DNA from 3 places in the Desulfonispora thiosulfatigenes DSM 11270 genome. Region 2 is predicted to be linked to each of the others. Evidence: riboswitches for the same ligand, from Rfam matches in the RefSeq annotation. Region 2 holds a riboswitch; each other region holds the start of a gene.

Region 1 (4,318 bases), on a different contig from region 2:
TGTCTTTTCTCTGAGTAATAATCCGGACATATGCACGGCCTTTTAAATATATTCATTTATGAAATTATTCATTTTCGGAAATATCTGAGTTAAAAGTTCCATTTTTTTAGCTGAACCACTACTTATTTTACCTAAAAACTCAAGTTCACTCGCAGATAATCTCCCAAAATATAAACTTGTTAAGGTGCCAATCCCCAGATTTACATCAGAAGGCTCTAATGTTTTCGTAACTTTAGCTTTGCCCTCATTAATTTCTACCTTAAAGGTTCCTTCGTTCCAGGTGGCTAAATTATCAGAAATACTTATTTTAATTGTTCCCGTAATATCCCTGGAGTAATCTATACTTTCTAAAGCCTCTTTAGCATCTATTATCCTCGCCATCATAAAAGGGTACATCGTTATGCCCTGTTTCGGATCAGGTAAAGAAAGATAAGTTAAATCATCTACAGCAGCATTCCATTCCAAGGTTTCTACTTGAGAATTATGATTATAGATATATTTTAAAAGAGATTTCTGCGCGTTTATGTTTGCAAAGGCCATTTCTTTGACGATAAATCTATTATCCTGTAAATAATAAAACAAATAACCTATAGGCTTGCCTTGCTCCAATAAAAGAGTTATATATCCTTTTTCAGTTAAATGCTCCTCTACTAATAGCCTCCAATTTTCCTCTGTACGCACAACATATCCATGTTTATTTTTAGTAAACTTATCATAAACCTCTTGCAGTTCCTGATAATCATTTTTATTTTTTATATAATTTTCGTCAATTTGCCTAAATTCACCATACCCTGCCCCTTGCCTTTTTAAATCGCTTATAGGGATAACATATTTTAAATGATGATAGACAAACTCAAAATCATAAGGGTAGTAAAAATGAGCCCTATAAGGCATTAAGATGGAAACAAAGTGTTTTCTCCTTTTCATTTCCCTAAATGATTCCACCATTAAGCCCCTAACAATTCCTTGCCCTCTTGCAGCTGGATCGGTGGCAATGCCGACTATATAAGAAGTATCTAAAGCCTTACCCCGTACATAAATTTGATACGGATTTAATTGTAAATTCGCCATTAATTTATTTTCTGAATAGGAACCGAGGGTATTTTCACTATTGAAGAAATTATTAAAATACCAATTATAAAACGGATCTTCTTCATTTTCAAAACAGTACGCCCACAAACGCATCACTGAAGGCTTATCCTCTTCTTTAATTAAATGAAAGTCCATATCTATCCCTCATTTTTTAAAGTAGCACTATATTTTTTAATGAATTTTACAGGATAATAAGATTCTTTAGCCTTTTTTAACCCGGGTAAACCTAAATCTTCTTCTCGATTTATAAACTTAATTTCACTCCAATTACGAATACAAAAATCTTGATTAATCGTAGGATAAATGCCATTAAGCTCACGATTTCCTTTTTCCACATGAATTACAGCGGTATCTTCATTTAAAAGTTCCCCAAAAGTAAAGGCCTCGACCTTATCATTAACTTTAATTACTCCACCTTTAAATCCTAAATAGGTAAACTGCTTTAAGGCTTCAATTAAAGCATCACGCTCACAAATTAAGCTTCTTTTATCATTAAAATCCTTTTCCTTTTTTTCACACCAATCAATGGCACTTTGAATACAGGATGGGACTAATTCCTCAGTCATATCAAAATATTCATAATCAGAGTAATGCTTTTTGAAATTCTTAATATGATTTCTTTTACGAGAATATTTCCTGCCCTTTAATTCTACTAAATCCTCCGCACTATACACATAATCATGGGTATCAAAATCTTCCGTAAAGTTAAACATATTAGGCCTTTCTTTTTCCATATATGCCATTAAATCTTCCGTAATTCCCCCCATAACAAAGGGTATATTAATTTCTTTAATATAATCTATTAGTTTATCTACAACCTTAAAAAAGCCGTCCTTATTCCTTGGAAAAGGTGGTAGAACGTATGTAGCATCATTTAAGGTTGCCTTCACACATAAAAAATCATCTACAAGGGTCCACGTTATATTATAAGTTTTTCTCCACATATATAGATTAGTAAAGGTACATTCCGATCCTTCGTATCTATCGCTTTTGAAAAATTGATCAAAGATATCTTTATCTTTTAATTCAATCATCTTAAAGTTGATAAATATCACTCCTTATTTTTTTCTATAAATATTAATATCCCTGCTAAAAAATGCTTATCTATTATTATACACCTTTGTCAATAGTTTTTGTGGTAAAACATGATTTAACTTTTAGCTGATATATATTTTCTGAATAATAATCGTAGACAGTAAGTTTATTTCCCCTTATTATCCCCAAAGTCTTGACTTTTCTCACCATTATAATAACATGATAGTATAAAAAGGTTAAATATTATATTAGTACTACACTAGGGGAGCTAGAACGGCTAGCTGAGAAAAAGACCTTTATCTTTAACCCTTTAAACCTGATCTGGATAAAACCAGCGTAGGAAAGTGTGTCTATTTTCAAAAGCACACTACTATAGTTTGTGCTTTTTTTTATTTTTTATCAAAAGAAAGGATGAATTTTCATGAAAACTGCTTTAACTATTGCTGGTTCTGATTGTAGTGGCGGAGCTGGAATACAAGCCGATTTAAAAACCTTTTCTGCCCATGGTGTCTTTGGAATGAGCGTTATCACTGCCATCACTGCGCAAAATACCCAAGGAGTATCTGCAGTAGAAAATTTAAGTGCCGAAATGGTTTCTAAACAAATTGAAGCAATTTTTACGGATATAGAAGTAGATGCAGTAAAAATTGGAATGGTTTCTGAAACTAAAATTATTAAAACTATCGCAGAAAATCTCAAAAAATATCAGGCGCAAAATGTGGTAGTTGATCCTGTAATGATTTCAAAAAGCGGTTTTGATTTATTACAACCTGAAGCTAAAGAAGCCCTTATTTCCCACCTTTTACCTCTTGCTGAAGTAGTAACACCTAATATCCCAGAGGCTGAAGTAATTGTCGGAATGAAAATTGATACTGTCGAAGATATGGAAAAGGCTGCTTTATTAATTCACAAAATGGGCCCTAAAAAAGTATTAGTTAAAGGTGGACATCTCACCGAGGATGCAATCGATGTTCTTTATGATGGTAAAAAAATAACGCATTATACCTCAGAAAGAATTAATACAAAAAATACTCATGGGACAGGCTGTACCCTTTCTTCTGCAATCACGGCTAATTTAGCTAAAGGGGCTAATGTTGAAGAGGGAGTTAGAGAGGCTAAGGAATATATAACAACTGCTATTAGACATTCTCTTGCTTTAGGTAAAGGATATGGACCGACTAATCATTTTTATTCTCTATACCAAAAGGCTGGTATGCTCGATTAAAGGGGGATTTACATCTTGGAAATATATCAAAAAACCACAAAATTACTAATAGATGTGCGTGAAAAGAGTCCTCTAGTACATCATATAACTAATTATGTTACTGTAAATGATTGTGCAAATATTGTCCTAGCCCTTGGGGGATCCCCTGTAATGGCTGATGATGAAAAAGAGGTTAAAGAAATGACTTCTCTAGCTCGGGCGCTTGTTCTAAATATTGGCACTTTAAATACTCGCACAATTGATTCTATGATTATAGCAGGAAAAACAGCAAAAGAAAGAAATATACCCATAATTTTAGATCCTGTGGGAGTGGGAGCAACAAAACTTAGAACTCAAACAGCCAAACAACTTTTAGCAGAAGTTAATCCAACTATTATCCGAGGAAATATGTCTGAAATTAAAATCTTAGCTGGCATAGATGGTAATATTAAAGGTGTCGACTCTATGGATGATATGCAAAATGGCAAAGAAATTGCTCTTGAGCTTTCCCATAAATTAAATGCTATTGTTGCAATTACAGGTAAAATTGATATTATTTCAAATGGAACAAATACTACTTTTATTGCTAATGGTCATAAATTATTATCTCAGGTTACGGGAACAGGATGTATGTGTTCATCACTCGTGGGTACATATGCTGGTGTCACTGAGGATTATTATAGTGCGGCTATTGCTGGGATTTTATCCATGGGACTAGCTGGTGAAAAGTCTTTCAATAGTTTAAAAGATTCTGAAGGTGTTGGCACATTTAGAATGAGAATATTTGATAATATTTATAATTTAACACCAGAAATATTAGAAGGCGAGGGAAAAATCCATGAAGAATAAACTAGACTATGCTTTATACCTAGTTACAGATCGAGGTATTTTAGGAGATAGGGATTTAGAAACGGCTGTTGAGCAGTCTATTTTAGGTGGAGCTACTATTGTGCAATTGCGTGAAAAGGATATTTCTTCTTTAGATTT
Region 2 (4,318 bases):
AAACATGCCAGTTCGTAAGCAACATATCTGGCAAATTCCTTCGGAGAAACGCTTCCACCCTTTTCAACAAAGAAAAAATGAGGTGAATAGCATCCTTGTTGATCATATCGAATAATATCATTTGCCGCATCATGAGCAGCTTGAACGGCTTTTCGTGCATCTAAAGCCGCATTTGAGACCATCCCAAAACTAATTTTATGACCAAATGGGAGAAACCTAGTTGTAATAGGAATTTGTTCTCTAAGTGAAGCTAATGATTGATTACTCCCATAACCAACTACTAGGTCAGCCTTACTGAAAATCCTACTCTCACGAACTTTGTCTCCCCCTTTCCACCAAACAATTGCGACACAATCAGCTAATCTAGGTTCTATTTCTACCAATGCTTGAACAAATAACCCCGCAAATAAAGGTTCATTACTTGAAACCTTACCGATATTTCCTGATTTCACCATAAGACTAGATATAAGACTCCATATAGGAAGAGCCGGTACATTTCCCGCCCAGATATGAACTACAAGATCTTGTCCTACTGCCTTTGAAAAACCACCTTTTGGCCTAGGTTGAAAATCATCTAAAAGCATAGGATTTTCAAAATCTTCCGTCAAGAATCGATAGAGCTGCGGTTTGCGAAAGGTTTTTAAATATGACGTAAGACCTAAACGAATAATTTCCTCATTATACCCAGTAATAATAGGCAGCAGTTTTTCTGCCTTCTGCCTATAATATGAACTTTTATCGAGAAACTTTGCTATAGTTTGATCTAAAATGTTGATAATTTGGTTTACAGTAAATGATTTAAGTACAGTTCTGCTATTCTTTTTAATCATCTCTGCCACGGCAGAAAGCTGCTCCTCTGAAAGTATAGGTATTTCTATTTCCAATATTTCCCTTTCCCTTTTAAAAGTCAAAGTCTGCCATTCCAGCTTTTCTTGGAAGCTAAGGGGTAAATAGCCGGCCTTTTCTATCATAGAGATACTCCTTTCTTTGCCTGAATAAATTCCTCAACTGCAATAGAGCAACCTTTGGCTTCTGCACCTTCTGACCTGCCCAACAGAAGAAAACCATTTTCTACTTCTACCCCTATATCTTCAGTAAGAATGGTGGTCACCGAGTTAAAATTAGCTAAATCACAATGAACAAGTAAACCTTTTTCCCCTTTAGGTACATCTTGTCCTGTTATAGGGTTAATGACCCTAGTTTTTATCCAATGAGGTCCAGACTTTATTGAAGGAATTACCATGTTTCCATTATCATAAAACTGGGTACTCAGCTCCGTCATACCATACATGTTGATACAATTTTTCCTATCAACTCCAAAGCAACTCGAAAGACGGTTATAAAAGTTATCCAAATTCATCTCTCTTGATTGATTTTTAAATCCTCCTGTATCGAGAATTCTACTCTCTTTAGGCAGATTAAATACTTTTCCCATCTTTTCTAATTCATCTAATATATGTACGAAACTATAGCTTGCACCTAATAACGCACAAGGCTCTCCTGACTTTTCAAAATGTTCTAATTTTTCTATAAGATATTCTATCTTTAAACCATTATCATCAATAAAATAGGAACTATGCTCTGTTCCAAATTCCTGTAGAGCAAAAGCCAGATAATGAGCTAGAGATGAATTTGGCATCTCTTCTTCTGTCGGAAAAAGAATTCCCATGTGAATTTTTTCATTTTTTCCCATAAAGCGTTCTCTAAAATTATATTTCATGGACAAATCATATAAATACAAGTTAGGATGATAATGTTTTCCACGAATCCCTTGCGTTGTGCCACTAGTCATAAAAATCCTTTCAGCTTTATCAGGATTGATACAACTTAAGGAAAAATCTTTAAAAGCATCAACTGGCACCGGAGGAATCTGTCTCCATGTTTTCACTGTTCTTGGGGTAATTCCCTTTAGACGACAATATTTTTGATAAGGTAGATTATGCTTATAATGATAAGCATATAGATACAAAGCAAGCTCATTAAATTGCTCATCTGAAGCATGTCCTTGAACAATAAATTTACTGACATAATTAATTACTTCTTGTTCACTCATATATATATTTCCCCCTAAAAAAAATAAACACTTTGCGTAAGCAAAGTGTAATAATTTAATCACATTCCCTACGCTGGCATTACCCAACAGGTTCAATCGGTCTACGAAAACATCATACTCTCAGCCTTTTCAAGCTCCCGATATAAAATATATTGATTTTTCTTTTAATTAAGTATACTTCTTCTAATAAGTAATATCAACCTAATTTGCCATAGGCTTATCCATAATACCAAAACAAAGTATATTCTATTTTTATTTTTCCGTTTATAGAACAGCTTAAAGGCCTACTTCTTTCGCAAAATAAACTTTATTAAAATTGCCTACTTTTTTAATATTATACGCACAATATCCTGAGTTAAATAGTTCTTTTTGTTTTTCATAGTCAGTATTTAAAACAATAATTGTCTCTTCTTTCTTTAAAGAAAGGGGATTTTGTAAATCTTGATATAATATATATCTTAGTTTATTTCCATATTTTTTAGATATTTTTTTAGCTACCATATTAAGTCCAGTCAAAAACACATTTAAGCTTGGATAATTGAAAGGGGAAACTGTAGCCATGGTATAATGCCACTGGTCTCTTTCCATAACTATTTCTTGTAATTTATTAGCCATTTGTTTCTGCAAATTATTACCTCTAAAATCTGGATGGACAGCTGCTACCTCATAATGAATTACCTTTTTTAATTCTTTTTTGTCTAAATTAAGATCTAGACCTAAGTTATCTTCTTTGTCTCCCGGAACCATAGTAGCAAAATAACCGCATAAATTTCCCTCAAAAAATGTTCCTACCATAATCCCTTGACCTGTTAAAATTTCTAAAAATTCTCCTTCTGATGTAAAGGCATAAATATCAGGATTATTTAAACTATTTATAATTTCATTTTGGAGAAACATGACTTCTTGTAAATTAGATTCATTTAATAAATCAATTTTAAAGATATTTTCAATATTCTTCACCTATGTTTAACCTCTATCCTTTAAAAAAATTTTCTAGATAAATTCTGTTAAGCTTTCCTTGATTTCATTTAGCTGTTTTGCTGATACTCCACCATCTAAAGCTGACAGTAAACTTAAATAGAAGTCTTCTACCTGCTCTTTTATTTGCTTAATGAGCTTTTCAAATTCATCTTCCAGGACACTTTCATATAATGTTTGAATCCTTTTTTGTTCATTTTGTAAATATTCATCTGCCTCAACTGTGAGCACGCGACTAATTTCTTCGCTCATTAATTTGTTTTCACCTTTTTCAAAAAATGCTTTGGGATTTTTAAAATAATCCATAGCCTTTGCAAATAATCCAGATGATATATCTTTAAAAGCCACTTCAAAATCAATTTCTCTTTCATTTTTAAATTCAAAAGTAGAAAAAGATACATCTTGATTGACATCACGAATTTTTTCCCCCAGCATTATCTGATATTCTGCTGTTATTTTTTCTGCAAAGCGATCCAATCTTACCGTTGTTGCTCTCATTTCTTGGGCAAAATCAAACCCAATTTGCTCGAGTAGTTCATTAAGACAATTTCGCAAAACTTGCTTTAAATTATGACCATCATCGCGTAAGACCATCGGATTAAATGATTCTTTAAATAAATCACTAAATCGCAAAAATACTCTTTGCTTTATGTAATAAATTAACTCTTCTGTTTCTTGATCTATTTGATTTTTTAATTTTTTTGCTGTTTGCTGTGTAATAATTTCGGTTATATTTATTTTTTCAGCTTTAATATTTTCTCTTTTCTTTTGTTTAACTACAGCATCTTCATTCGTACTCTCAATTAGTTTTTCTACTAAACTATATACTCGTCTTAGTTCATTTTCAGATGCCCTTGCCGCCATATTTGCTAAATCATGTGTAATAAAATAATAAAAAGATTCCTCAAAAACTGGCATCCCCGAAATAGGAGGATCTACTTTTTCCTTTTTTCTTTTAGTGCATGTAAGCTTGATAATGAATATAAATTAGGTTTTCTAACACCATATTTTATTAAATGCTCGTGAACATATTCGATTACTTCTTCTTTTTCTTCCTCATTATTTGCTAAATCAATAGCATTTATTATGAAAAACATCTTATCTAACTGAAATGAATCCTTTACACGGCCTAGTTGAATCAAGAATTCTCGATCAGGTTTTGAAAACGCATGATTATAATACGTCACAAATAATATAGCGTCTGAATTTTTGATATAATCAAAAGCTACGCTGGTGTGACGAGCATTAATAGAATCTGCTCCTGGTGTATCAACGAGTGTAATACCC
Region 3 (4,318 bases), on a different contig from region 2:
GTAATCCCCACAACATCTTTATCTCTAAATGTAAACTTTTCTGATTCATAGGCTGCTTTTACAGAATCTACTACGATTTCTACAAGGTCATCACCTTGTTTAACAATAGGTGCTATAATACCTCTAACCGTGGTACCAATAGTCCTTGACATATTTTACTCCTCCTAACCTAACTATACTCATCTTTAACCATTCTTAGGAAGTTTCCCCGTATATATTGTAACTGAATATTATTTTTTTGCAAATGATTATATTGTATACTTTGGTTTTTATATGATTAGTTTTATCTGAAATTAATATACATAATTAACTGAAAGTGTTCTATAAGTATTTAGGTATTCTTATTTAACTATGGGGAAATATATATGATAGCTTGATCTTGAAAGGATAGTTTTATATGACTAATGATACAGTTTATATAATTGGAGCAGGAATAAATCAGTGTATAACGGACTATGAAGGACTTAATCCTCCTTTAACTTTAAACTTTTTTAAAACAATCCTTAAAAGCACAAAGTATCAATCTAAGGAGTATGTGCAAAAGGTTAATTTAGTATATGAGTATATTGAAAAGTACTGGAAAATGGATAAAGAAAATTTAATAAATAGAACATTTAATTTAGAAGAATGTTTTACTCTGATCCAACTTCAATTAATGGAAGCAATTGAAGAAAATAAAGAACAAGAAATATCATATTTACTTAGAATTAATTCTGCCCTTAAAATAATGTTTGTACAATTTTTAGCTGATTTTGAAGAATTCATCAATTCATCAAAGCTAATGCGGGATTTTGGCAAATTAATATATCAGCAAAAACCAAATATAATAACCTTTAATTATGATTGCAATGTAGAAAGATCTATAGAAACAGCCTCAGGTCTTTTAAATGAGAGAAAACATAATCAATATAAGTGGAAATATCCTTTAAGTTATGGAGTGGAATTTGATCAAATAGTAATTGATGGTATAAAGGTAGACCAATCATATTATCAAAAAAACAAATTATATGATTGGAAAATCCTTAAACTACATGGATCCTTAAATTGGTTTAAATATTTACCCGTTGATCAGAAAAGAAATCTACAACAAAATGGAAAAGTAGTATTAACCTCAGAAAAATGGTGGCTTACTGAACCAGAGAATATAGATGGATTAATTATTGATCCTGTAATAATTCCACCGGTATTGTATAAAAATTATAATCAAGAACTAATTTGGGAGTTGTGGGTTAAAGCAAAAGAATGTTTATCCCAGTGTAAAAACTTAATTGTGATAGGTTATTCTTTTCCTCCTACAGATTTTGGAATAAGAAAGTTATTATTAGAGTCATTTGAAAATAATTCTTTAGAAAAATTAGTCATAGTTAATCCTGATACGACAATTGTAAGTAAGTTAAAAAAACTAGTACATTATGACAAGCCAGTCTTAGTGTGTAGTGATTTAAGCGAGTTCTTGCATAAAGTTTAAAAAGCAAATTTTCATAGATAATTTCATAATAATTTGATAAAATTGGATTATAGTACCTTAATTTGGAGGAAGGGTTTTATGTGTCTACGATAAGTATAATTTTAGTTTTACTTTCGTCAGTTACTCATGCGGGTTGGAATCTACTAAGTAAAAAGGATAATTCTTCGATAAGTTATTTTTTTGTAGGAAATATCGCAGCGGGAATTATTTTTTCTCCAATTTTATTTTTTTATCATGATAAATTAAGTTTAATTCCTGATTATGTTTGGGTGCTTTTAATATTAACAGGTTTCTTTGAAGCCCTGTATTACAGCACCTTAGCTTATGGGTATCGTTTAGGGGAAATGTCTTTAGTTTACCCTATTGCAAGGGCTTTACCTATTATTATGGTTACTATATATACAGTAATGATCGGAAAAGCCTCTGATATTTCGCATTCTTACATAATAGGATGTTTGTTTATTGTAGTTGGTTTATTTATTCTACCTCTTGAAAAGATAACCAAAGAAACTCTGAAAAGTCTATTTACCAAATCAATCGGTTTTGCCTTTGTAGCAGCTATCGGTACAGCCGCCTATTCAGTCATTGATGATAAGGCCCTAAGGATTTTAAATGAAGTACCCGATCAGGCTTTTTCATCTTTAGAAGCTTCTTTAATCTTTATGGTTTTTATTGCTCTTTTTTCTTCTGTATGGCTAGGAATATTCACCTTATTTAGCCAGGAGGAAAGAAAATTATTTAGAGAAATAATGGAAAACCATAAAAAAAATGCTACTATTATGGGCTTAGGGATTTATGTCTCGTATGGGATAATCTTATTATCGATGTTATTTGCCAGTAATGTTGCTTATGTTGTTGCTTTTAGGCAAGTCAGTATTCCAATTGGTACTTTGTTTGGTTATTTTATTTTAAAGGAATCTATGTATCTTTTAAAAATTATTGGAACATTCTTAACAGTACTAGGTTTAATTGTAATTGCTATAAGCTAAGGTTGTAGTAATATATTCTATTATATGCTACAATAAGGATAACTTAATATTGTCGCTGGGGGTGCCATGTGGCTGAGAAAAAACAATTAGTTTTTACCCTTTGAACCTGACTTGGTTAATACCTACGTAGGGAAGTTTAGAAAAGGATTATAGCCTCTTTACCTTGCGTAGAGAGGTTTTTTTATTGGGGGTGAAAACAATGGAACTAAATGTAGATAAAATTCATTATTCTTACCAAGAAAACAAAGAACCAGTGTTTGAAAATATAAGTTTTAAAGTAGAAAAAAGTGAATTTATAGCTTTAGTTGGGCCAAGTGGATGTGGAAAAACAACTTTACTACATATTTTAGGAGGTTTATTAGAACCTACCAAGGGACAAGTTTTATTAAATGGTAGTAATACTGATAGAATGGGAAAAATCAGCTTAATGCCTCAGGAAGATTTACTCTTGCCTTGGCGAACAATACTCGAAAATGGTGTGCTTCCTTTAGAAATAAAAGGGATAAAAAAAGAAGAGGCACGAAATAGGGTAAAAGAATTAATAAAAGAATTTGGCTTAGAAGGATACGAAAATGCTTATCCGCATCATCTTTCTGGGGGTATGAGGCAAAGGGTAGCTTTTTTAAGAAATATTCTCACGGGTAATAAAGTTATTTTATTTGATGAACCATTTAGTGCTTTAGATGCTTTAACAAGGTTTAAAATGCAAAAATGGTTACTTAAAATGTGGCAAAAATTCAAACCAACTATTATCTTCATAACTCATGATGTAGAAGAAGCAATATTTTTATCTCAAAGAATATTTTTACTGGGCAAAATACCAAATCGAAATATTAAAGAATTTATAGTTCCTTTTAAATATCCGCGGGATAATGATTTACTAGGATACCCTAAGTTTACTGAAATAAGACAAGCAATATTAAAAGGTCTAGAGGGATTAGAAGAATGAAAAAAATGAAAAATTATAACGCGATCATATTCTTAAGTCTGTTTTTGATTTTTTGGGAGGTAGCTGTAAGACTATTAAAAGTAAAACAATTTATTTTACCAGCACCTACGAAAATAGCGATGGCTTTATGGTCATATAAAAAAGTTCTTTTTACAGTTCATTTTCCTGTAACTTTAGCAGAGGTTATGGCAGGATTACTTATTTCCGTTATCTTATCAGTTTTAATATCTGTTTTAATGCTAAAAAGTAAAAAATTAGAAGAAGGGATTTATCCATTTTTAGTCATTTCTCAAACTATACCCATAATTGTCTTATCTCCCGTAATTATTATGTGGTTTGGGTATGGTTTATCGGGAAAAATAGCTATTACTGTCTTAATTACTTTTTTTCCTATTGTTGTAAATACCTTTGAAGGATTTAAAAGCATTGATATAAAGTATCTAAATCTGTTAAAAACCATGGGGGCAACAGAAAGTCAAATATTTTGGAAGGTTAGAGTACCTGCTTGTTTACCTAATTTTTTCATTGGGTTAAAGGTCGGAGCAGCCGTAAGTGTTATTGGGGCAGTAATAGGAGAATGGTTAGGTGGAAATTCTGGATTAGGGGTATTTAGTAGAAGAATGTCTAGTAATTTAGAAGCTGATGCCGTTTTTGCTGCTGTTATAATTTTAGCCTTGCTTGGAATATTTTTATTCGGAGTAGTCAAAATATTAGAAAAAATTTTCATCCCCTGGTCTTTAAATACAAAAAAAGAAGGGTAGTGTATTGATGAAAAAGCTAGGTATTTTATTCTTATCATTAGTAATGATGTTTTCTTTAGTTGCATGTAGTGATGGAGCTAAAGAACCAGAAAAGAGTGCAGAACAAACTGAAGATTTAAAAGAAGTAAGTATTATGTTAGATTGGTATCCA

Evidence for each region. Region 2 has a riboswitch for thiamine pyrophosphate ahead of B8965_RS01150 (LuxE/PaaK family acyltransferase). Riboswitches for the same ligand answer to the same signal wherever they lie in the genome.
Region 1: another riboswitch for thiamine pyrophosphate. It lies ahead of thiD (bifunctional hydroxymethylpyrimidine kinase/phosphomethylpyrimidine kinase); the one in region 2 lies ahead of B8965_RS01150 (LuxE/PaaK family acyltransferase).
Region 3: another riboswitch for thiamine pyrophosphate. It lies ahead of B8965_RS01565 (ABC transporter ATP-binding protein); the one in region 2 lies ahead of B8965_RS01150 (LuxE/PaaK family acyltransferase).

What each region holds. Positions count from the first base shown of each region.
Region 1 is NZ_FWWT01000015.1:25,539-29,856, reverse strand. It holds gene B8965_RS05195 (GNAT family N-acetyltransferase) at 43-1,227, opposite strand; gene B8965_RS05190 (DUF2156 domain-containing protein) at 1,230-2,126, opposite strand; TPP riboswitch at 2,379-2,487, shown strand; gene thiD (bifunctional hydroxymethylpyrimidine kinase/phosphomethylpyrimidine kinase) at 2,549-3,352, shown strand; gene thiM (hydroxyethylthiazole kinase) at 3,368-4,180, shown strand; gene thiE (thiamine phosphate synthase) at 4,170-4,318, shown strand, end outside.
Region 2 is NZ_FWWT01000006.1:31,731-36,048, forward strand. It holds gene B8965_RS01145 (acyl-CoA reductase) at 1-971, opposite strand, end outside; gene B8965_RS01150 (LuxE/PaaK family acyltransferase) at 968-2,053, opposite strand; TPP riboswitch at 2,101-2,204, opposite strand; gene B8965_RS01155 (hypothetical protein) at 2,330-3,013, opposite strand; gene B8965_RS12570 (hypothetical protein) at 3,047-3,949, opposite strand; gene B8965_RS01160 (dynamin family protein) at 3,967-4,318, opposite strand, start outside.
Region 3 is NZ_FWWT01000007.1:27,949-32,266, reverse strand. It holds gene B8965_RS01580 (coenzyme F420-0:L-glutamate ligase) at 1-152, opposite strand, end outside; gene B8965_RS01575 (hypothetical protein) at 398-1,468, shown strand; gene B8965_RS01570 (EamA family transporter) at 1,549-2,457, shown strand; TPP riboswitch at 2,505-2,607, shown strand; gene B8965_RS01565 (ABC transporter ATP-binding protein) at 2,657-3,406, shown strand; gene B8965_RS01560 (ABC transporter permease) at 3,403-4,167, shown strand; gene B8965_RS01555 (ABC transporter substrate-binding protein) at 4,175-4,318, shown strand, end outside.